DNA from 4 places in the Lysinibacillus sp. DFXJR4 genome. Region 1 is predicted to be linked to each of the others. Evidence: riboswitches for the same ligand, from Rfam matches in the RefSeq annotation. Region 1 holds a riboswitch; each other region holds the start of a gene.
What was found. A riboswitch is a leader RNA that binds a small molecule or an ion and turns the genes downstream of it on or off. The one in region 1 is predicted to bind S-adenosylmethionine.
Positions count from the first base shown of each region.

Region 1 (5,969 bases):
GATAGCTATTCCAAAAAGTAGCAAAGCAATGATCGTTGGACCCATCCCAGGAATCCATAAAAAAGTTGCTGTACAAAAAACAAGATAAAACTCTAAAACACCAACGATTAAATAGTTCGTTGCAAAAGATAAAATAACAAATAAAATAAGTGCAAATAAACCAATTTTCCAATCAACAGCAAGCAATATCCCTATGATGGAGGCTGTACCTTTACCCCCGTTAAAGCCCATATGGAATGGGAAATTATGACCTAGAATGACACCAGCTGCTATGAGATAGGTGAAGAGCCAAACTTGTACCTCTGTGTATTGTGCTGCATCTGCAAGAAAGAAATGTGCACCGATAATTGCTAATACACCTTTACCAATATCAATAAGCGCTACTAGTACTCCGTATTTCCATCCAAGGGAAAGGGTTGCATTGGATGCACCTGCATTCCCATGGCCAGTCTTTTTTAAATCTACCCCAGATAAAAACTGTGCCACTTTAGAGCCATGAAGACAGCCAATAATATAACCAACAATAATAAATAAAATGATGGTTTTAATCACAAAAATCCTCCTTTCTAAATAAATATTAAAATAGTGTATGCGTTCATATTACGTAAAGAAGCAGACTGAAGTTTCGGAAAAAATAAAATTTTAGTGTTGACAGAAAAAATGTCTATGTTTATACTGTGTAACAACGATGGAAATTGAATCTCAATACTCTTATCAAGAGCGGCGGAGGGATAGGCCCTATGATGCCCGGCAACCAGTAAGTGACGAACTTGCTAAGGTGCTAATTCCTACAGATTCTTACTTGGATCTGGCAGATAAGGGGAGGAAAACTTGCAACTGCAACCCTCTTCTTAGCTGAAGGGGGTTTTTGTTTTCTACTAAAAAATCCTCCTCATCTCCGGTACCATCGTAAAAAAATAACCATTTGGAGGTACAAAATGACAAATTTTAAACCAGAAACATTGCTGTTACATGGTGGCCAAGAGCCAGACCCAGTAACAGGATCTCGCACCGTACCTGTATATCGCTCAACGGCTTTTGTTTTTAAAGACACTGCTCATGCGCAACGTCTTTTTGCCCTAGAGGAAGCTGGCAATATTTACACACGTATTACGAACCCAACTGTAGATGTTTTTGAAAAACGCGTCGCTTTATTAGAAGGCGGTACAGCAGCAGTGGCACTTTCATCTGGTGCAGCAGCTATCGCATTTTCAATTTTAAATCTTGCAGGAGCAGGGGATGAAATTGTTGCCGCTAGCTCTTTATATGGTGGTACCTATAACTTATTTGCCAATACACTACCAAACTATGGTATTAAAACGATTTTCGTAGATGAAACAAATCCTGAGAATTTCAAAGCAGCCATCACTGATAAAACAAAAGCGGTATTCGCTGAAATTTACGGTAACCCAAGTTTAAAAGTACTAGACATTGAAGCAGTGGCTAACATTGCACATGAAAGCGGCTTACCATTAATTATTGATAGCACTTTTGCTTCACCTTATGGCTCTACACCAATTGATTTCGGTGCCGATATTGTCGTTCACTCCGCAACAAAATGGATTGGTGGACATGGAACTACTTTAGGTGGCGTTGTAGTTGATGCAGGGAAATTTGATTGGACTCGTGGTCGTTTCCCAGGATTTACTGAGCCAGATGCTTCCTATCACGGTTTACGATATGGCATTGACACAGCAGCGGCTGCATTTGCTACAAAACTGCGTGTGCAATTACTACGTGACTTTGGACCAACATTAAGTGCTGATGCAGCCTTTAATTTTTTACAAGGTTTAGAAACGCTTCATTTGCGTATCCCTAAACATAATGAAAATGCTTTAGCAGTAGCCGAATATTTACAAAACCACCCATCTGTGGAATATGTAAATTATAATGGCTTAGAAGATTTCCCTACACATGATTTGGCTAAAAAATATTTAAGAAATGGCTTCGGTTCTGTGCTTACATTTGGCATTAAAGGTGGACGTGAAGCAGGGCGTAAATTAATAGATAGTGTGAAATTATTCTCCCATGTAGCTAATGTAGGGGATGCTAAATCATTAATAATTCACCCAGCTTCTACTACACATCAGCAACTATCAGCTGAAGAGCTAATTCAAACTGGTGTAACCGAGTCGCTCATTCGCTTATCAATCGGTTTAGAGGCAGTAGAGGATATTATTGCAGATTTAGAACAAGCTATTGAGCAAGTAACAGCTTCACAACAAAAGGTTGAAGCATAAAACATAGGCTAATGTTGTGGCGTTTACGTATTTTCTCATTCGATAAGCCTCATTTGGTAATGCGTAAAACTTTGCTACATCAAGCGCTTATCTCATTCGATAAGTTATCAGAAATTTTTCATAAGTAATACCAAGTAATTTTATAAGTATTATTGACTTAAATAAAACCATGCTATATACTAGGGTATAAGTTAAACGTTCGAAAGGCTACCAACCTAGAACTAATTTTCGGCACCGATTTTTGCCTGATTCGGTGCTCCAAATGATACTTTGATTCCATTCGTTTTCATAAGTGCTCCCCCACTTTTGAAATATATAGGAGTAGCTGCCAAGCCAGCAGCTACTTTCACTAAAAAACTGATGTTAAAGGAGTGTTTGAAATGGGAAATGTTTATAGTGCACAAAACATTGCATCTTATCTTATTTATGAACTAAATGAAGGTCATGTGTTTGTGAACAACATGTCCATTCAAAACATACTGGCATCAGTTGAACGTAAATGGCAACAAATTTTTGGACATTCTGCTTTTGAGGAGAACGTTTATGCAAAAGAGGAAGGCTATACAGTAAAAGAAGTTTTTGAGGCATATGAAAAATATGGAGCAAGTCATATTCCTCTACCTGCAACAGAGTTCTATTTAAAATATGGCACATTTCAACTAGTTGAACGTACGTATGCTATACCAAATTTTACACGAGATGAGATAGAACTTGTTCAGCAAGCAATTACACAATATCGTTATCAGTTGTTAATAAAAGCTAGTTAATCCTCCCTCATATATTTGAGCTCATTCTCTGCTGCTACAGGGAATGAGCTTTTTAATTAACAAAAAAAGGGAGTAAGCTGTTTTTTTAATAATTTTATAATTATCTATCAAAAGAACAATTTTTATAGATGTTGTAACATACATATATAATAGAAGAAAGACGATCCTTTTATAAAAAAATCGTCAATAATTGTTCATAGATTATAGAACATCTTAAAAAACGTATAATAAAGGGAATGAAACCGATTTCTTCTGCACGTCTAGGGAAAACAAATGTCCTTCCTAGAAAGATTTTTCTTGTGCAATGTATGTATTTGCGTTACAATTTTCTTTAAGTTAAATTTTGAATTATTTGAATTTGTGTGCTTGTCAGTTTATCTCCATAAGACAAATTTATTCATAACTGAGAGTGAAATATCAAATATTTATACAAGTTACTTTACGGGGCGTGTGCACAATTCAGAATTAGTACGGATGAAGCTAACGCTTAAATATAATGAAACTGCGGAATGTAAGTTGGAGGGAATAACAGGAATGGCAACTATAAAGGCAGCGATTTTAGGATTTGGGACGGTAGGTCAAGGGATTTACCATATATTAAACGAAAAGCGAGAAGAGCTTAGACATAAATTAGGCATTGAGTTAGAAGTAGCAAAAATTTTAGTGACAGATGCTAGCCGTGAACGCGTACCAGGCACAGCACATTTGATGACTACTAGTATGGACGATGTATTAGCTGAACCGGGCATGCAGGTTGTGTTTGAGGCAATCGTGAATGAGGAGCCAGCATTTACGTATTTAAAGCGTGCAGTTGAACATAAATGTCATGTCATCACTGCTAACAAGGTAATGTTCGCTAAAAAAGGCTTAGAGCTACAGGATCTTGCGAAAGCAAATGGTGTTTTTGTAGGCTACGAGGCGACAACGGCAGGCGGAGTACCTGTCATTAAAACAATGAAAAATATTTTACTTGTCAATGACGTAAGCCGTATTCAGGGTATTTTAAATGGAACTTGTAACTATATTTTAACGAAAATGCGTGCAGAGGGATGGTCATTTGAGATGGCACTCAAAGAAGCGCAAAATTTAGGGTACGCAGAGGCAGATCCATATAATGATATCTCAGGTCAAGATTCCTTCAAGAAATTAATGGTGTTAAGTGCATTGGCATTCGGTGAGCAACCGGATTGGGCAGATGTAGAAGTGATTGGCATTGATAGTATTTCTGCTGAACAGGTAAAGGAAGCAACTGCAAAGGGTCTGCGCTATCGTCATGTTGCAGAAGTAGAAAAACTGGCAGGTGGTAAGATTATAGCTAAAGTAGAGCCTTTATTAGTAGACGCAGAACATCCATTGTATCCTGTTGATGATGTCAATAATGCTGTTGCCTTAGATACGAACTATATCGGTACTTTGACGCTTGTAGGCCCTGGTGCAGGCATGTATCCTACAGCAAGTGTTATGGTTGAGGATTATGCTGAAATTATTGGTAAGCGTGCTGGATTTCTTGTGAGTATTTAACTACTTTCAACAAATATCTCCCACCTCTATAGGTGGTGAGATGAATACGAATTTAAGTACTTTTCAGACGGTGTCCAAACACCCGCTGAAATAAGGTAAGCCTCCAGCGGATGTCACGGAATCGAAAAGGAGTTAATAAAGGATGTTCGCCTAAAAAAATCGCATCCATAAGATAACAGACCTGTGTCCCGCAGGCCTTAGCATCAAGACGATTCCAGACGCAATTATGCCGAGGCATAATTGATATAGAAAACGCAAAGTTACAAGGATTGCTACTTGATAACTTTGCGTTTTTCTTGTTGAACAACGTTAATCCTCGTCCTTCACATCGATATCCTCAGGTATTGGAGTATTACGCCAAATCTCTATTTCTTCTTTGATACGCTCTAACTGATCAAAGTAGGTATTAAATTGTCCGCTATTAATTAAAATTTGGTCTCCATCATATACAGATCGAATACGTCCCTCGTAGACTAACCGTAGAATTTGATCTTCAGACATGCCAAGATCTATCGCTGTTTCTTCAACTGTTTTATACATATTTTCGCCCCTTTTATCTTAATTCAGCAAATCTTTACTGTGCGAAAGCGAAGCGACAGCAACAAATCCTTACTGTGCGAAAGCGAAGCGACAGCAACAAATCCTTACTGTGCGAAAGCGAAGCGACAGCAACAAATCTTTACTGTGCGAAAGCGAAGTGACAAGTAAAGATGCTTCCACTCATAGTAACAGGATATTTCTTTTCAGTGAGTATAAAAAAGCCCACTGAAATAGAGGAAATCAAGCTAAGATCTTTACATTCCGTGAAAACGCCTGAGTACCAACACCGTGCCCCTGGTGGGTGTACAAATTTTGAAGAGGAGCTTTGCGATCAAGCTCGAAAAAAATCTGAACGCAATTACGCTGGAGTATAATTGATCGCTTTTATTATAACGTCCTTTTCTAAGAAAAGCATATTCATCACATAGGATTTAAAAATGGTAATTGTTTGATTTTGGATAAATCTGTATTATTAAAGGTGATGATGTTTTCGATGGGGGAGGAGCTATTTATGATATTTTCATTTTTTGTCCTTCTGACTACTTTATTATTGGCATATAACGATTTGTTCTACAATTGGTGGAGGATTATTCATTAAAAGCTTAAGAAATTCTTCATTTTTATAATAAGTGGTTTTTAAGATTTAAACGGTACAATATTAATTGAGAGCGAGGTGTATATCATGACGAAACTAACAGTTCTTGTAACAGACGATGATCAAGATATTCGTGATGGTATTGAAATCTATTTAAAAAATGAGGGCTATAATGTAATAAAAGCTGCTGATGGTTTAGAAGCACTTGAAAAGCTAAACAACAATGAAGTACATTTAATTATTTTAGATATTATGATGCCCAATATGGATGGCATAACAGCAACATTTAAAATTAGAGAAGAGCGC
Region 1 is NZ_JBXUNW010000004.1:198,022-203,990, reverse strand. Features, by position in the region: gene AC2CGN_RS12340 (glycerol-3-phosphate acyltransferase) at 1-552, opposite strand, end outside; SAM riboswitch class I at 709-822, shown strand; gene AC2CGN_RS12335 (O-acetylhomoserine aminocarboxypropyltransferase/cysteine synthase family protein) at 939-2,240, shown strand; gene AC2CGN_RS12330 (hypothetical protein) at 2,621-3,007, shown strand; gene AC2CGN_RS12325 (homoserine dehydrogenase) at 3,542-4,528, shown strand; gene AC2CGN_RS12320 (MerR family transcriptional regulator) at 4,838-5,068, opposite strand; gene AC2CGN_RS12315 (response regulator transcription factor) at 5,751-5,969, shown strand, end outside.

Region 2 (5,969 bases), on a different contig from region 1:
TGAACTGAACAAATTCTAAACAAGATGAAGATTCAATGCAGGAATACAAATAGAAAAAATCTGCTGTTTTCTCATATAAAACGGAGAAAATTTGCAGATTCTTTACTTTATGATGACAATGGGGGAAAATGGGAAAATGCCCTTTTTGCTACTTACAGGTTTTCTAAGTCATTTGAATGGCTTCTCGCCTATGGTCGCATCTCCATCCAACTTTCCAGATGGTGGATTGCAATACCTTTAAAGCTCGTTTTTTTAGAAAAATATTTTTGAACTTTGCTCAACTGCCGATTCATATATGCTTCTCCTTCTTCTGAGAAGCTAACAGAGTCTCCCTCTTTTGACTCCAAAGTCTCAACACCTACAACAACTTTTTTATTCATTTGTTTGGCATATTCGATTTCATTTTTCGCGATTTTTATAATTTCCTGTGAATTATCTCGATATGCCATTATCGTCACACCATCCGAATGGTCAATTAACCATTCAGATAAAATACCATTACCATATTTAGTGTCGTATGAAATCTCATCATACCAAAAGGGTATATCTAATTGTAGTGGTAAATTGAACGACTGTGCTTTCTTTTTTGCTTGCACAACTAATTGTTGATAGGTCTGAATCGCAGTTGTTTGTTTTGTAGTCCAAAGAGTTGTATCATAGGGCTCAATATCTAAATGTATCCCTAAAAAACGTTGTACATCTGTTGCTTCATGTTGATAGTGCTCTAACCAATCCATAAGTTGATTTTGATATTCAATTCCATTCTCGGTAATCCAATAGCTTTCTCCAGCTAGTGCGTATATCTGGATGTCTTTAGCTGTAGCCTTTTCAATAAAGCTTTGATAAACTTTTTTAGATATTTCATAATCAATTTGTAAATAAACCTTGTTTATTTGTTTAGTTTCTAAAAACTCCAAGGTATTAATTTCGTTATCTACAAGTATCCACGGATTCCAAATCCATGTAGAACGTTCATCTTCTGTAATATTATCCGCCTGTATAATTGTACTATTAAGTGACATAAATAAAATGCATATGATCACTAACTTAAAACTTCGACTATTAATAATTTTACACAACTCCTTTCTACAAACTAGTTATACCATATCGAAAATTTTTATAAATAGGGATATATTTCATTTTATAATTTTTCTTCATAAAGTAGGGTTTTTTTCTTAAATACCTGTTTAACCTAACTCAATTTTTACAAAAAAATAGTACAAACCTTGGTTTGTACTATTTAACAGTTTATTTTATTACAATAAATTATTGAACTGGTACAACTGAACCTTTCCATTCTTCAAGGATGAAGTCTTGAATTTCCTTCGAATTTAGGACTTCTAATAATTTTTTAATTTCTTTCTTTGTTTCATCTCCAGCACGAACAGCAATAATATTCACATATGGAGACTCTTTATCTTCAAGAGCAATTGAATCATTCACAGGGTTTAAGCCATTATCGATTGCAAAGTTAGAGTTAATTAGTACTGCATCACCTTCATTATTTTCGTACATTTGTACAAGCATTTCAGGTGCTGTATTAGCATCGAATTTAAAGTTTTTAGGGTTTTCTGCGATATCCTTGATTTCTGCTGCTGTTTTATCGATACCATCTTTAAGTTTAATTAGGCCTTTTGCTTCTAATAATGAAAGCATACGCCCGTGGTCTGCAACTGAGCTAGAAAGTAAAATTGTTGCACCCTTTGGTAGCTCGTCAAGTGATTTATATTTTTTAGAGTAGATGCCGATTGGCTCAATGTGAACGCCACCAGCATTGACGAAATCATAGCCATTATCTTTAATTTGAAGCTCTAAGTAAGGAATATGTTGGAAATAGTTAGCATCAAGGTCTTTTGATGCTAAATCTTGGTTTGGTAATACATAATCTGTATACGTTTCAATTTTAAGATCAATACCTTCTTTTGCTAAAATCGGTTTTGCTTTTTCTAAAATTACTGCGTGTGGTGTATTAGAGGCACCTACAGTTAATGTCACATTTTCTTTACTATCTGTTTTATCTTCTGTTGATGCACCTGAGCTTGCATCGTCTTTTTTACCAGCACCGCAAGCCGCTAAAGCTAGCACTAATACTGATAAGAATAATCCTGCTAATAGCTTCTTCATTTTATTACACTCCCTTTTATTTTGTTCAAAGTATGTTAACGGCAGAAAACCGAAATAACCTTTAACGTTTATCTGTTTTAGCTGTAATCATATCGCCTATCCATTGAATAATAAATACGACTACTAAGATTAGAATAGTTGCCATTAATGTCACATCTGAGCGATTACGCTGGAAGCCATCCAAGAAGGCTAAGTTTCCTAACCCGCCTGCTCCAATAATTCCAGCCATTGCTGTATAACCAACAAGCGCTACAGCTGTTACAGTAATACCTGAAATAAGCGCAGGTAATGATTCTGGAATTAACACTTTCCATATAATAGTAGATGTTTTAGCACCCATTGACCGAGCTGCCTCGATTACCCCTCTATCAATTTCACGTAATGCAATCAATACCATACGTGCATAGAATGGGGCAGCTCCAATAATTAGTGCTGGTAATGCAGCATTGGCTCCACGGATTGTGCCAAGCAAGAATTTTGTAAATGGAATTAATAAAATAATTAACACGATAAATGGAATCGAACGGAAAATATTTACGAGTGAACCTGTTAAGAAATTCACAATTTTATTAGCCCATAGTTGATGGGGACTTGTTAAAAATAATACGATTCCAATTAATAAGCCAAGGATGAATGTTACTACGGTTGAAATAGCTGTCATATACAGTGTTTCATAGGTAGCTGCCCACATTCGCTCCCAGTCGACATTCGGAAAGAGATTAGTTAGCATTTGCAATCACCTCCGTTTGTACTTCAACTGTATTTAAGTAACCTAGTGCATCAGCCACATTTGACTCGGTTCCATCAATTTGCACAATAAGTGTACCGTAAGCACCATTTTTTGTTTGAGAGATATTACCGTGCACAATACTAACTTCTACATCAAAGTGCTTGACGAGGTGTGAAATAACGGGCTGCTCTGTTTTTTCTCCCACAAAAATTAGCTTAACAAGTTGTCCAGTTGGATAATTTGCTTTTATTTGTGCAACCGTCTCCTGCGTTTCCTTCGTATCTGTAATCTGTGATACAAATTTTTTCGTAATAGCAGCTTGAGGTGCCTGGAATACTTGTAATACCTCACCACGTTCTACTATTTCGCCAGCCTCCATTACTGCTACACGATGGCAGATTTTACGGATAACGTGCATTTCATGTGTGATTAACACAATAGTTAATCCTAAACGCTCGTTAATATCTACAAGTAAATCCAGGATTGCATCGGTAGTCTCTGGGTCAAGTGCTGAGGTTGCCTCATCACATAATAAAACCTCTGGATTATTAGCAAGTGCTCGAGCAATGCCGACACGCTGCTTTTGACCGCCTGATAGTTGTGATGGATACGCCTGATCACGTCCATCTAAACCAACAAGAGTAATCAATTCCTTCACACGTGCATCACGCTGAGCCTTTGAAACACCTGCGATTTCTAGTGGAAAAGCGATATTTTCAGCAACGGTTCTAGACCATAGTAGATTAAAGTGCTGGAAAATCATACTTACCTTTTGTCTTGCATCTCTAAGCTTTTGTCCCTTAATAGATGAAAACTCTTGATTGTTAACCATCACCGTACCAGATGTTGGCTTTTCTAAACCGTTCAATAAACGAATCATTGTACTTTTACCAGCACCACTATAGCCGATAATGCCAAATATTTCACCTTTATTTATGGAAAGGTTTACGTCTTTGACTGCTATTAATTCGCCATTTGCGGTTTTGTATTTCTTCGTAATATTTTGAAGCTGGATCATAGCGAATACTCCTTTTCTCATATAGAAAACCCCTTCACTCACAGACAAGTAGAAGGGGTCACGTATTTATACGCTCAACCGTTCTCTCATCTTTCAAAGATAAATCTTTGGGTGATTTGGCACCTTTTCACGTTGTGATGGTTGCCGGGCTTCATAGGGCACTTCCCTCCGCCACTCTTCATAAGAGTTCGATATATTCAATGTTTTAGTAATATATTTGTTACTTTACCACGCTAGCAAACTTCAGTCAATTGATTTTTTTAACAATTCGTATAAAAACGGTACGGATTGAAAAGCATAGACTTTTTCTGTCACTTTTCCGCCATCACAGACGAGTAAACATGGTACACTTTCGATTTCGTAATCTAAGGCAATCTCTTCAACAAAATTTAAATTTGCTTTGCCGATTTGAAGCTTTGGCAGTAACTGCTCAACGATCATCATCATTTTTGATGCAACTGCACATGTACCACACATAGGTGTATATAAATAAAAGGCAGATTTTTTCCCCGACTGGACAGCCGCGACCCACTGCTCTTTTGACCATTCTTCCATTTTTTCACGCAACCTTACAAAATATATTGATTATGGATTGAGAAATGTGCTCGCAACAATATCATGGCTAATACCTTTCTCGGAGTTGTCTCAACTTCTTTATACGTTGGCATTGTACGTAAATGCTCTGCCTCTGGATAATGTCTGTCCATTAATGCCCGTAGCTTATCCCCTGATGGATCTGCATCAAAAAATGTATAAAGCTCACAGCCCTCATATGGATCAAGCAGCACTTCTAATTGATGCACACCAATTGTACCATTCGTACAAAGTATTGTGACATCTTCACTTAAAATAGGTTCAATTTGAAGTTTATCCGAACGGCCTTCAACAATTAAGCATTTTCCCTCGAACATCACGCCACCCCCATTAGACATATCCCTTTTCCTTATAGTCATTATATCAATTAAGTGTCAACGATGGTAATGTTAGACACCCATTGGAAGCGACTATCTCCCCAGCCATGAAGATAATAAAAAACGTCGGTGAATGCCGACGTTTTTCTATTAGGGCTTGTCTTATTCAGCGACCATTTCTTCGTATTGCTCTGCTGTCATAAGCTTTTCTACTTCTGATGCATCAGCAGGCTCAACAACGATCATCCAAGCTTTTTCATATGGTGATTCATTAACGAATTCCGGGCTATCTTCTAAATCTGCATTTACTTCAACTACAGTACCTGAGATTGGCGCATATAATTCAGAAACAGTTTTTACTGATTCTACGCTACCGAATGGATCATCTGTTTTGATCTCATCGCCAACTTGTGGAAGCTCAACGAAAACGATATCTCCTAATTCAGATTGTGCGAAGTGTGTAATACCGATACGTACTTTTCCATCTTCTACTTTTACCCATTCATGTTCTTCAGAGTATCGTAAGTCTTTAGGTGTGCTCATGCAAAAAACCCCTCCATAAATATGTAATATATTCACTTTCAGTGTGCCATACTTCTCCTATAAAAACAAGGATAATTACGGCTATTTCCAAGCTTGCTCAAAATCAGATTCTTTAAACCCTAACGTTACTTTTTTTCCATCAGTAACGATTGGACGTTTGATTAACATACCATCAGAAGCAAGTAGCTCAAGCTGCTCCTCCTCAGTCATATCGGCAAGTTTATCCTTCAAACCAAGCTCTCGATACTTCATGCCAGACGTATTAAAAAACTTTTTAAGAGGTAGTCCACTTGCTTGCCATAACTTTGTTAATTCGTCCTTTGAAGGTGGCTGTTCTACAATGTGTACCTCTTCATAAGTTATATCGTTGTCATTTAGCCATTTTTGAGCTTTCTTACAAGTTGTACATTTTGGATATTGGATAAATTGAATCGTCATCGAAAGGCTCCTCTACTTTCTTTTTGAGGACACTGATTTTCTGTGTCTTCCTTATTTTCTGTAGTATACCATCATAACCATACAAACCAAAATGAAACAATTCTCAGTTGCTCTCACACCAATCCCCAGGCTTCTACTACAGTCTATCCATTTCTTTCTTAATTCTATCCGTCACTTTCTTAATTCTATCCGTCACTTTCTTAAT
Region 2 is NZ_JBXUNW010000009.1:94,870-100,838, forward strand. Features, by position in the region: gene AC2CGN_RS17145 (amidase) at 189-1,022, opposite strand; gene AC2CGN_RS17150 (MetQ/NlpA family ABC transporter substrate-binding protein) at 1,267-2,124, opposite strand; gene AC2CGN_RS17155 (methionine ABC transporter permease) at 2,186-2,854, opposite strand; gene AC2CGN_RS17160 (methionine ABC transporter ATP-binding protein) at 2,844-3,872, opposite strand; SAM riboswitch class I at 3,956-4,059, opposite strand; gene AC2CGN_RS17165 (thioredoxin family protein) at 4,116-4,427, opposite strand; gene AC2CGN_RS17170 (toprim domain-containing protein) at 4,442-4,783, opposite strand; gene gcvH (glycine cleavage system protein GcvH) at 4,946-5,326, opposite strand; gene AC2CGN_RS17180 (arsenate reductase family protein) at 5,408-5,764, opposite strand.
Region 2: another riboswitch for S-adenosylmethionine. It lies ahead of AC2CGN_RS17160 (methionine ABC transporter ATP-binding protein); the one in region 1 lies ahead of AC2CGN_RS12335 (O-acetylhomoserine aminocarboxypropyltransferase/cysteine synthase family protein).

Region 3 (5,969 bases), on a different contig from region 1:
TTACATTTGTACGTTCTCCAATAAATAATGGACGCATAGAATCGTCGTACACTAATGGCTCTATACCCGATACTACATGACCATGAGTTTTCTCAGGTAATTGGCGTGGCTTTTCGTCCTTTAGTACCTCACGAATAGCAGCAATATGGGTCGGTGTTGTACCACAGCAGCCTCCCACTATATTCAGCCAGCCCTTTTCTGCAAAGCCTTTTAGCTTTTGGGACAGTGACTCTGGTGATTCATGGTAGCAGCCTTCCTCGTCAGGTAAGCCTGCATTCGGGTAACAGCTTATATATCCCGTAGAAAGCTCTGCTAATGAACGAATATGGTCCGTCATGAATTCTGGCCCTGTCGCACAGTTCAAACCTACAGATAGTGGTTTAATATGCTCGATAGAAATGTAAAATGCATCTATGGATTGTCCTGCAAGTGTCGTTCCCATCGGTTCAATTGTTCCTGATATCATCACAGGAAGCACTTTGCCAGTCACTTCAAATGCGCGAGATACTCCTAAAGTGCCTGCCTTCACATTGAGCATATCCTGGCTGGTTTCAAGCAACAATACATCCGCTCCAGCTTCAATCAATGCCTTTGCCTGTACATAAAAGTTTTCTTCTAGCTCATCAAAAGTAATTCCACCTGTCACTGATAAGGTCTTTGTAGTAGGTCCCATCGCTCCTGCTACAAAACGTGGCCAATCAGAGGTAGTAAAATCATCCACTGCCTTACGTGCAATTTCTACAGCACGTTTATTGATTTCCTCTGCTTTTGCTCCCAGATTATATTCATTTAATACAAGGGGAGTACCTCCAAAGGTATTTGTACAAATAATATCTGCCCCTGCTTCCAAATATTCTTTATGAACCTTTTCAAGCACATCAGGTCTAGTTAGTACAAGATTTTCATTACAGCCATCATATTCCTCGCCACCGAAATCTTCAGCTGATAAATTTTCGTTTTGTAGCATTGTTCCCATTGCGCCATCAAGAATTAAAATTCGTTTCTCAAGTTGCTCTTCAATCAAATGCTTAGCCATTTATACTTACCCCTTTTTTCTGTTCATCCAATTGCTCTATAAATTTCATTAGTTCTAGTGTCATATCATAGCGTAGGAATGGTGTAATGAGGTAAATACCATTGAAATATTCTGCTGCTACCTCTACTAATTCCTTAGCAATTGCAATTCCTTCTAGTGTCGCGCGCTCCTTATCCTCACCACAAGCCTTCATCCGGGCTAATGCGTCTTCAGATAATTTAATGCCAGGAACTTCATGATGTAAGAACTCCGCACTTTTATAGCTCGTAACTGGCATAATTCCTATATAAATTGGTGCTTCTAAATGCTTTGTTGCCTCATAAATTTCTACAATTTTTTCCTTGGTATAGACAGGCTGTGAAATAAAATAATCTGCTCCATGTTCAATTTTCTTTTCTAATCGAGATACAGCTCGGTCTAATACACGGACATTCGGATTAAACGCTGCGGCTACAGAGAAATTTGCCTTTTGACGTAACGGCTTCCCTGAAAAAGATACACCTTCATTTAACTGTTTGATTAATTGGATAAGCTCCATTGAAGATACGTCATAAACACTCGTTGCCCCTGGGAAATCCCCAACCTTTGTTGGATCTCCAGTAACCGCTAAAATATCATGAATGCCTAGTGCATTTAAACCCATTAAATGGGATTGAAGCCCAATTAAATTACGATCTCGGCATGTAATATGTGTTAACGGGCGTACCCCATGTGTTTCTTTCAATAAAGCGCCCATTGCCACATTACTTATTCTTGGCGATGCTAGGGAATTATCCGCCATCATCACCACATCTGCGCCTGCCTCATATAATTTTTTAGCACCTTTAATAAAGCCATCGATTTCTAAATGTCTTGGTGTATCCAACTCTACTATAACCGAACGTTGACGTTTTACTTTTATATGCAGTGGCTCGAATCTTGAAGGTTCTGCCTCACGTACAATCTCTACTTTCTCAGGCTTCGCTAATTTTTCTTCTACTGGAGATAATTCCTCTAAGTATTTTTTCGCTGCAGCAATATGCTTTGGTGTTGTACCACAGCACCCACCTATTAAACGGACGCCTTGATCTCGAAGTGCTACAGCTGCTCGACCAAAATAGTCTGTCTCTGACTCATAAACAACACGCCCGTCTTCTAAATCTAGAAGAGATGCATTTGGATATGCTGACATAAATGCCTTCTCAGGAAGCTCTACACCTTCAAATGCTTGAATCGTATGGAATGGACCTAAACGACAGTTAACACCTACAATATCAGCACCGAGTGCCTCGAGCTCATGTAGGGCATTATTTAAACTCTTACCATTTTGCAGCACTCCCGGTTCATGCATTGAAACCTGCGCAATAATTGGCAACTTTGTTTTGGCTCGAAGCATTTTTAATGTTGCTGTTAATTCTTCAAAATCATAATAAGTTTCAAGTAAAAGGCCGTCTGGATTCCCAGCCAGTAACACAGTTGCTTGCTCTTCAACAGTCGCTAAAATTTCTTCTAATGTTGCATCGCTTTTTCGAATGCCTCGAATCCCCCCAATAGTCCCTAAAACAAATTGACCTCCATCTGCAGCTGCTCGCTTGGCAATCGTCATAGCTGCTTCATTAAACTGCTGAACACGCGATTCTAATCCGTAACGTGCTAATTTTATGGCATTCGCTCCATAAGTATTTGTTTGAATAATATCGGCTCCAGCTCCTATATACTCTCTATGAATCTTTTCAATTAATTCTGGTCTTTGAACATTCATTTCCTCATGACAGTACTCCAAGCCATAGCCGTATAATACCGTACCAATTGCACCATCTGCTGTTAGAACATGCGTTTTTAACTTTTCAAGCAATCCCATAAAACTAGCCCCTCTTCCTATTTTTCTATAATAAAAAAGCCTTCTTTAACACAAAGAAGGCTTTTACGTTTCGTAATTTTGTTCCTTCTCATCTTCGACCATAGGGTCTTCTGGATTTAGCACCTGACAAAAAGTTGGTTGCTGAAGCGTCATTGGGCCAGTCCCTCAGCTTCTCTTGATAAGAATTTAGTATGAATTTTTTAAATAATTAAAAGAATCATAACGTTAACAAACGTTTGAGTCAAGACTATTTCACGTAACAAAGGATATTTCAAACGAAAAATATAATTTTTTGTCTTATATTCTGCAATTAAGATAATTTTCCAGCAATATTATCCCCTATTTTTTTACCGTTTTGAATACAAGCTCCTATACCTACACCAAAATAAGAGCAGCCTGCAATAGATAAATTTGGATAGTTTATTTCGAGCTCTCGTAATAAGCCCTGTAATGCCTCACGATGTGCTAAATCATATTTCGGCATTTGATCAATCCATCTACTTACATTCACGACACTTGGTTTTTCTTTAATCCCCAAGCTTTTTCTTACATCCTCTAAGGCAACAACTGCTAATTCTTCATCTGTCATCCTACGTAACTTCTCATACGCAGGGTTAATGCTTTTATAGAAGAGTCGAACAAGTAATTGCTCATTTGCTGAAGTATGCTTCCACTTACGGCTTGTCCATGTCGATGCATTACAGATTACATCTGAATTATGAGACACAATAAAGCCTGTTCCATCAGCTGGTAATCTACTATCGGGTACATCAAATCCTAAATAAATTGTAATAGCGGAGGCAGTATTGAATTGGTCAAAATAACGGTTCAATGTTGCATCCTGTAATAAGTGCTGTACAGTTTCATTAGGTAATGCTAAAACTACATGATCTGCTTCAATGATCGTATCATTTGCTAAAGTAATTTGGTAGTGATCTTCCTGCTTGTTGACACTAGTAGTGCTAATTCCCTTTAAAATTTCTACATCAGTTAACGTTTCTTCAAGGCGATCAATTAAAGACGATAAACCATTTTTAAATGAAATAAATTTTTTATTAGCAGCTTTTACAAATTGTTCTCGATTTGCGTCAAAACCTTTAATAATACTACCGTACTCATTTTTATAATCAATTAAATAAGGTAATGTGGAGGCAATCGATAGTTGATGTAAATCTCCTGAATACACACCTGCTAATACTGGTGCTATTTGGTTTTGAACAAGCTCCTCCCCTAAATAGTACGTTAAAAATTCTCCAATTGAGCTGTCTTTTGTAAAGCCTACATTTGGCATTGTCAAATCCTTTAACGCTTCTTTTTTACCTTCTTCGGATACAAGTGTGCTTTCTTCTAGGGAGTGAAGGCTCATCGGAATACCGAACGTTGAATCTGCCGGAATGGCATGGAGCTCATTATTTGTGTATATATAAGAAATCCCCGTTTCGTTGTATACCAAATCTTGCTTAAAATTAAGCTCTTCAACCAGCTCCATAACACCTTTATGACGAGCTACAATTGAATCTGCCCCTGTCTCCATAATGAATCCCTGTTCGTATTCAGAGTGCAACTTACCACCTAGATATGTATTTTTTTCAACAAGCACAAGCCTTACATCTAATTTTTTTTCCTTCACTTGGCGCTGTAAATAATGCATCATACATAAACCCGTAATTCCGCCACCTAATACAACCACTGTTTCCATATTAACCGCCCCTAATTTTTGTTGTCTTCCTTTAGTATAAACCCTTTTTATTGAAAATTACGCTAAACCCTTTACAAATTTAGCAAAAATGGAGCTATCCAGTGCGAGGATAGCTCCATTACTATGACTAAATATGTATCTTTTCATGATGAAACAAAAAATACCATTGAACTTAAAATCTCGGCAATTCACTAGCTCATATTTACTAAAAAACCATTTAACACCATGTATTAATGGTTGTTATAGTGTTTATAGGCTGTAGATTTCGGTTGCCACAATAAAAATTATCCTTACTATGAATTAATTTAAGTGTTGGGCAACATTTGCTAATTTCTCAGCTGAATTCGTTACTTCTTCAAAGGCAATCCCTAGCTCATTAAGAACCTCCGCTATCGCTAATACTTCTTTTTCCATACTATCATTTTGCTCTTTTGCTTCTGTCATCGATTCTAATATTTTCGTAAATTGCCCTTCTGTTTGAACCATATTTTCCTTGCCAGATATGACCTCTTCTTGAATATTATTAAGAGAATTTGTTAGCTTATCTGTCCGTTCATTTGTTTTATGTAACAACATGGCTACTGAGGTCACAGAATCTTTTGTTTGAATCGATAGTTTTCGAACCTCATCTGCAACAATATTAAAGCCTTTACCCGCCTCTCCAGCACGGGCTGCTTCAATAGCTGCGTTTAAAGCTAACAAATTAGTCTGGTTGGCAATAGTAGTAACCACACTCATAATTGATTCCATTTCTTTGGACATACCAGTCAACTGTTCAATATTTTCTGTTATCTCCTTCAGCAAGTGAATAATATTACACATGTTTTGTGATTGGCTCTTTATTCGTTCTCGCCCCTCTAATGCCTGCTTCTCAGCCATCGCCGACACCAAAAGTGAGTTTTTTGCAAACTGTTTAATTTCATCTGATTGCTTGCTTATACGATGAAATGAGTTATTTGTTTCATGAGATATTGTAGCAAGACTTTCTGTAGACGCGACGATCTCCTTCTCCACTATTTCCTTTTTCCGCTCCATATTCTCCTTGTGCTGCTCAACAGTATTTTCAAAAGCCTCTAGTACTAATTGCTGCTCAAAATTTGAAATTTTAGAAATAGCTCGTATTGTATTCAACTGATCTTTGGGATGATGTATATACTCCTCCACTAAGTTAATAAATGATATAGATAAATCTTGGAAGGCACACATATACCATTGTGTTCTTAAACCAATATGAACATGTACTTTGGCTATTTTAGTACGTCTTTGATAAAATTCATCATCAATTGTGCCGTTAAACATTTCTATAATATGGCGGCCAAGCGTTACTTTTAATTTTTCTACAGAACTGTGACTATTAATTATACTTACTAAACTACGCTCAGTTCCTATCATTC
Region 3 is NZ_JBXUNW010000017.1:37,377-43,345, forward strand. Features, by position in the region: gene metH (methionine synthase) at 1-1,036, opposite strand, end outside; gene AC2CGN_RS21600 (bifunctional homocysteine S-methyltransferase/methylenetetrahydrofolate reductase) at 1,029-2,876, opposite strand; SAM riboswitch class I at 2,962-3,061, opposite strand; gene AC2CGN_RS21605 (protoporphyrinogen oxidase) at 3,187-4,575, opposite strand; gene AC2CGN_RS21610 (protoglobin domain-containing protein) at 4,876-5,969, opposite strand, start outside.
Region 3: another riboswitch for S-adenosylmethionine. It lies ahead of AC2CGN_RS21600 (bifunctional homocysteine S-methyltransferase/methylenetetrahydrofolate reductase); the one in region 1 lies ahead of AC2CGN_RS12335 (O-acetylhomoserine aminocarboxypropyltransferase/cysteine synthase family protein).

Region 4 (5,969 bases), on a different contig from region 1:
CCACTTGACTTTATCACATTTATTTTTTCGCCCATCAGAGATCTAATTGTTTCACTTACAAAATAAAAAAGAAGGGGGTTGCTCATAATGGAAAAAGAAATCATTAGTTCAAGGCAATTTATGATCATTACCCTTCTCTTTTCTATTGGAACTGCCATATTAATTATTCCTGCCACTATAGCAAATGCTGCAAAGCAAGATGCATGGATTGCAGCAATCATTGGAGTCGCAATCAGCTTTCTGTTAGTGAAGCTTTATATTTCTTTAGGAAAACGCACACCTTCCCTCACATTCATTGAGGCAAATGAAAAAATACTAGGTCGCTTTTTAGGGAAATTTACAGCGGTTGGCTTTATACTTCTTACCTTTCTTTCCTCAGGTGAACTATTATATTTTATTGGCATTTTCATGAAAACAGAAGTGATGCCGGAAACACCTACGATGGCATTTGCATTGTTATTTAGCATCATCATTGTATATGCTGCTTTTCTTGGCATCGAAGTATTTGCTCGCTCTGCAGAGATTTTATTTCCCTTTTTTATCCTGATTTTTATCGTCTTTGCAGTTTGTATTACACCTCAAATTAGTTTTGATAATGTACAACCAATTTTGGAAACACCTAAAAAATTCTTATTGTATAGTATTATTCGATTTATGAGTATTTTTTCTTTCCCACTAGTTGTACTGCTAATGCTTTTCCCATCTGTCGTAAATGTCCAAAAATCTGCACAAAAGGGATTTTACATAGGAACACTTATCGGTGGAATTGTCTTAATTATTCTAATTACCTTATGTATTCTTGTATTAGGTCCTGCTAATACCGCCTCCCGTACTTTCCCTAGCTATGCATTGGCGCAAAGAATTTCAATCGGGAACTTTTTACAGCGTATTGAAATTATTATGGCTGGTATGTGGATTGTATCCATTTATATTCGGACTTTTATGTATTTTTACGCATCAGTCATTGGTGTAGCGCAGTTATGTAAGATAAAGGATCATCGTCCACTTATTTTACCATTCGGTTTATTAATGATTGGTCTTTCTCAAATTATTCATCCTAATATTGTTCATTCCAATGTCTACAATAATGAAATTTGGCCTATATTTTCTGCGATATTTACCGTTATTTTACCGTTAACGTTGCTGATCATTGCGAAAATCCGCAAAATAGACGGGAATTCACAAGGTGAAAATAGCAATGAAATTCAAACAAATAACAATAATCAGGCGCAGCAAGATAGTGAGACTAAAAACAAGAATAGTAATAAACAGAGCGACTCTAAAGATGAGGCACAAAATGAAAATAAACTAGAAAAAGCCAGTGAACCACAGACTAAAAATGAAGATAATGGAAAATCCGATCAAGATACAAGTGAACATTAAAAATGATGACCTTGAAACTAACAGGTCATCATTTGATCATTTATTTCGCTTCAAAATTAAATATGATATTCAATTTCATCAACGAAATCCCATTCATATGGTGTTTCCTGATAAACATAATAATTCAACCAGTTTGAGAATAACAAATGGGTGTGGGCACGCCATGTATTAATGGGCTCATTTGTTGGGTCGTCATTCGGGAAATAGTTCACCGGGACAGCAATGTCTAACCCTTTCGCAACATCTCGTCCGTATTCATCTGCTAAGGTTGTCGCGTCATATTCAAGATGACCTGTAATCATAATGTTTTTATTATCCTTGGACTGCACAATAAATACACCAGCTTCCTCTGAATAGGACAGTAAACGTAAATCAGGGTGATTGCGTACTTCATCGATTGAAACAGATGTATAACGAGAATGTGGTGCTGTAAATAAATCACTAAAGCCACGCACTAAGTCCACTGTTAAATCTGTAATGACATGCGAGTAAACCCCTGAGCATTTTGCTGGAAGTTCAACCTTCCCGATCCCATAATGATGATATAAAGCAGCCTGTGCCCCCCAACATATATGTAGAATCGATGTAACGTTTTTCTTAGACCAATCCATAATTTGTGAGATTTCCTGCCAGTAATTCACCTCTTCAAAAGCCATTTTCTCTACAGGCGCTCCCGTAATAATCATGCCATCAAAGCGGCGATGACGAATTTGTTGGAAAGTTGTGTAAAAAAGCTGTAAATGTGATTTACTAACATTTTTTGATTCATGTGTTGCTGTATTTAAAAATGTAATATTGACCTGCAGTGGCGTATTCCCGAGTAAGCGCAGTAACTGCAGCTCTGTCTTCTCTTTCTCAGGCATTAAGTTTAAAATTAATATATTTAATGGACGAATTTGTTGTGTTTTCGCACGATCCTCTTCCATCACGAAGATTTTTTCCTCTCGTAAATGTTCTCCAGCTGGTAAGTTCTTTGGAATATTAATTGGCATCTTGCATTCCCCTCTCTTTTATTTATAAAAGTGTTAATCGTAATGATTACAATGACACTTTTATGAAATTAAAAAATCCCCCTCATTCCATGCGAGATAGAATGAGAAGGACTTTACCACGTTCACTCTTATCTCTCAAAGGAAAAACCCTTTGCTGGAATTAGCACCTTTCTAACATTTGTTAGAGGTTGCTGAAGCGTCATCGGGCCAAATCCCTCAGCTTCTCTTGATAAGATTATTTAATTAAAATGAATTGTAACATGAACAATTAAGAATATCAATAAAACATAGAATATTTCGTCATTACAATGCATGTTCAGCTCAAGTTTGATGAACACTAATTATCATAGCAACATATGAAATTTTATGGTAAACATGCTGTAATTATGTTAACATATACCTTTAGTAACAGAGAGGAACGTGAACTAGCTTGATTAAAATTGAATTTCCGAAACCAGATACAGTCATTCGCCAGCGTGAGCAGGATGTAAAGCCTGGTGATGTACCCATTACACCATACCACGGATTTATTGACTTCCATAAAATCACACGAGACAAAGGTGGTATTTTCTTATTTTACAATGAGAAAAATGAGCTTTTATTTGTCGGTAAAGCACGTAAAATTCGTCAACGTATAAAAAAGCATTTTGAAGACAATGTATCCCCTATGAAAAATCATCGTCAAGAAATTTTCAAAATTGAGGTATATGAAATCGAAGATCCGATGGAACGTGAAATTTACGAAACATATGCCATTAATGTTTTCCGTTCTAAATATAATGTTGATAAAGTATTTTATTAAAAAAGAATCTGCTTGCCTCTTAAGTATTAGGCAAGCAGATTCTTTATTTTTTACTCTACAAAAAATGCCTTTCGTTCTTTCGTAATCCATTCCTCAAGCTCATGATCATCTCGTCTTAGTAGACGATTAATAAGGACGTCATGCCAAATATAATCTTCTAATAAATAGATGTGAACCGGATCATTTGTAATAAAAGCGGTTTCAAGATTTGAAGGAGAATGTCCATAAATCATCTCTTGCCCATCGATAGACAAGATAAACCAATGGGGAGTGGAAGATTTTTTTGTATAATAGGTCATTCGATGCCTATCAATGGATGACACAGGCTCATCCACGTATAGCGTAATACCATGTACAGCGACCTGTTCAGCCACCTCATAAATATCCTCTCGTAAGGCTTCATACATCTCTTCCCACATAGAAAGAAGTACTTTTTTCTCAGCTTTTTTTAATAAGGACTGACAATAATTAATAATGGTCTGCCTGCCTTTTAGCATTAACACTTTAGGCTCCGCTTCCTGCTCCTTAGATTCTAATTTTTCTAATTGATCACTAATAGACGTAAAATTCGATTCCCAACGCTGCTGTATTTGCTGCAGAAACATCTCAACAGGAATGGAACAATAGGTTGTTTGATCAACAGCTTCCTCTTTTAGCACTAATCCTTTTTCAACGAGTACATCCAGAATGTCATAAATTCTTGCTCGAGGAATACCAGAATTTTTGCTGACCTGATAAGCACTAATATGGCTCTTTTGTACAAGTGCTGTATAGGCCTTTGCTTCATATTCTGTAAATCCTAGCTCTTTTAATTGGGCGATTAATTCATCCATCCAATCCCTCCATTTCCTTTATTATAGAATAATTTAACGAATAGAAGCCAATGAAAAAAATATCTTTACAGAGAAACGAAAATTAGTTACTATTTCAGTAGTAACTATGTAATGAGGTGTCAACATGTTTTTTGAAATAGATGTAAATGTAGTAATTTTATTGATCGCGTTTGGGTTTCTCGCTGCTTTTGTAGACTCAGTAGTTGGCGGAGGAGGCTTAATCTCATTACCTGCTCTGTTGTTTGCGGGTTTAAATCCTGCAGCAGCGGTTGCAACCAATAAGCTAGCAGGTACCATGGGTTCATTAACCTCTACAATTTCCTTTTATCGTTCAGGACAGCTAGACATTCGTTCTGTTTTAAAATACTTTCCACTAGCCTTTGTAGGGTCATTGTTTGGCGCATGGACTGTGCATTTAATCAATCCCTCTCTACTCAAACCAATCATGCTCATAATGCTTGCAGGAGTAGCCGTTTATACAATTTTTAAAAAGGATTGGGGCTCTGTATCCGCTGTCAAAACATTATCGCCTTTGCACTTGGTTTTATTTATGTTTTTGCTATTTAGTATTGGCTTCTATGATGGATTTCTCGGCCCAGGTACAGGATCATTCTTAATCTTTAGTTTTTTACTTGTTGGCTTTGACTTTTTAAAGGCAGCAGGTAATGCAAAGTTTTTAAATTTAGCAAGTAACTGTGCTGGTCTTTTAATGTTCATCTACTTAGGACATGTTCATTTTGCCTATGGATTCATAATGGGTATCGCTCAAATTGCTGGTGCAATGGTGGGTTCACGTGTAGCCATTAAAAAAGGTAGCGGTTTTGTACGGGTTTTATTCATCATTGTGACCATAACATTATTAACAAAAAATGCATATGATTACTTTGCTCATTAATAAACATGAAAAATGCCATGAATGTATAATGATAATAAAGTTATTGAATTTTGATTAATAAAAGCTAAGAGCCTTACTACATTCTACGTAGCAAGGCTCTTTAAAGTTGTTTAATTTAAGTGTAACTCTTCACAATTACTTGATATTATATAGGTGAATAGAAAGATAAATGAAAATTTAGTCTAGCAGTTGCAAAAGTAGGTTTTTATATTATTCCCTTATAACTTTTCAAAAAGGAGGATTTATGAAAAAGATTATTGTTTTTGTATTAACGATATTTATATTATTCTCAGGATTCGCAACACAAAGTTATGCGTTGTCAGATTCGAAATCTGCGGCAATACAAGCGTTGCTAGATGATGCCAGTCGTATATCAGGTGTGCCGGGAATGTCAATCTCAATACTTGCTGATGATGAAGTGCTCTACTTTTCTTCAGGGTATGCAGACCGTGAAAAGGGGTTGTCTGCAAGTGAAAATACACTCTATGAGTTAGCCTCGGTTAGTAAAGCTTTTACCGGTATGGGTATTATGCTGTTGGAAGAGCAAGGGCTGCTCTCAATGACTGACCCTGTCCAAAAATATTTACCTTGGTTTACGTTAAAGTATCAAGGGAAACCTGTTGATATGCAAAGCCTTACACTAAATAACTTTCTTCACCATACCAGTGGTCTAACAAATATTAGGCATACTCAAAATATTCCACAAGGCAATACATCGGATATGTTGCAAAAGACTGTGGAAATGCTCGTGGATGCTGAATTGGCGTTTCCTCCCGGTGAACAGTATACCTATGGAACCGTTAATTATGACATATTGGGTTTGGTTATTGAGATGGTGTCGCAACAAAGCTATGAAGACTTTATGAGGGAACAGGTATTTCAGCCGTTAGGTCTTCATCAGACGTATGTTTATAAAGAAGATGCTCAAGCCACTGGACAGTTGGCGCAGGGCTACCGTTCTTCCTTTTTTATGACAACTCCATTTAATGCTCCGGATTATGCTGGGAATAAACCCGCAGCCTACATCATTTCTAATACAAAAGATATGGCGCGTTGGATGGGCA
Region 4 is NZ_JBXUNW010000012.1:42,729-48,697, forward strand. Features, by position in the region: gene AC2CGN_RS18945 (hypothetical protein) at 1-66, shown strand, start outside; gene AC2CGN_RS18950 (GerAB/ArcD/ProY family transporter) at 88-1,383, shown strand; gene metA (homoserine O-acetyltransferase MetA) at 1,440-2,375, opposite strand; SAM riboswitch class I at 2,501-2,611, opposite strand; gene AC2CGN_RS18960 (nucleotide excision repair endonuclease) at 2,806-3,177, shown strand; gene AC2CGN_RS18965 (TrmB family transcriptional regulator) at 3,228-4,010, opposite strand; gene AC2CGN_RS18970 (TSUP family transporter) at 4,135-4,905, shown strand; gene AC2CGN_RS18975 (serine hydrolase domain-containing protein) at 5,150-5,969, shown strand, end outside.
Region 4: another riboswitch for S-adenosylmethionine. It lies ahead of metA (homoserine O-acetyltransferase MetA); the one in region 1 lies ahead of AC2CGN_RS12335 (O-acetylhomoserine aminocarboxypropyltransferase/cysteine synthase family protein).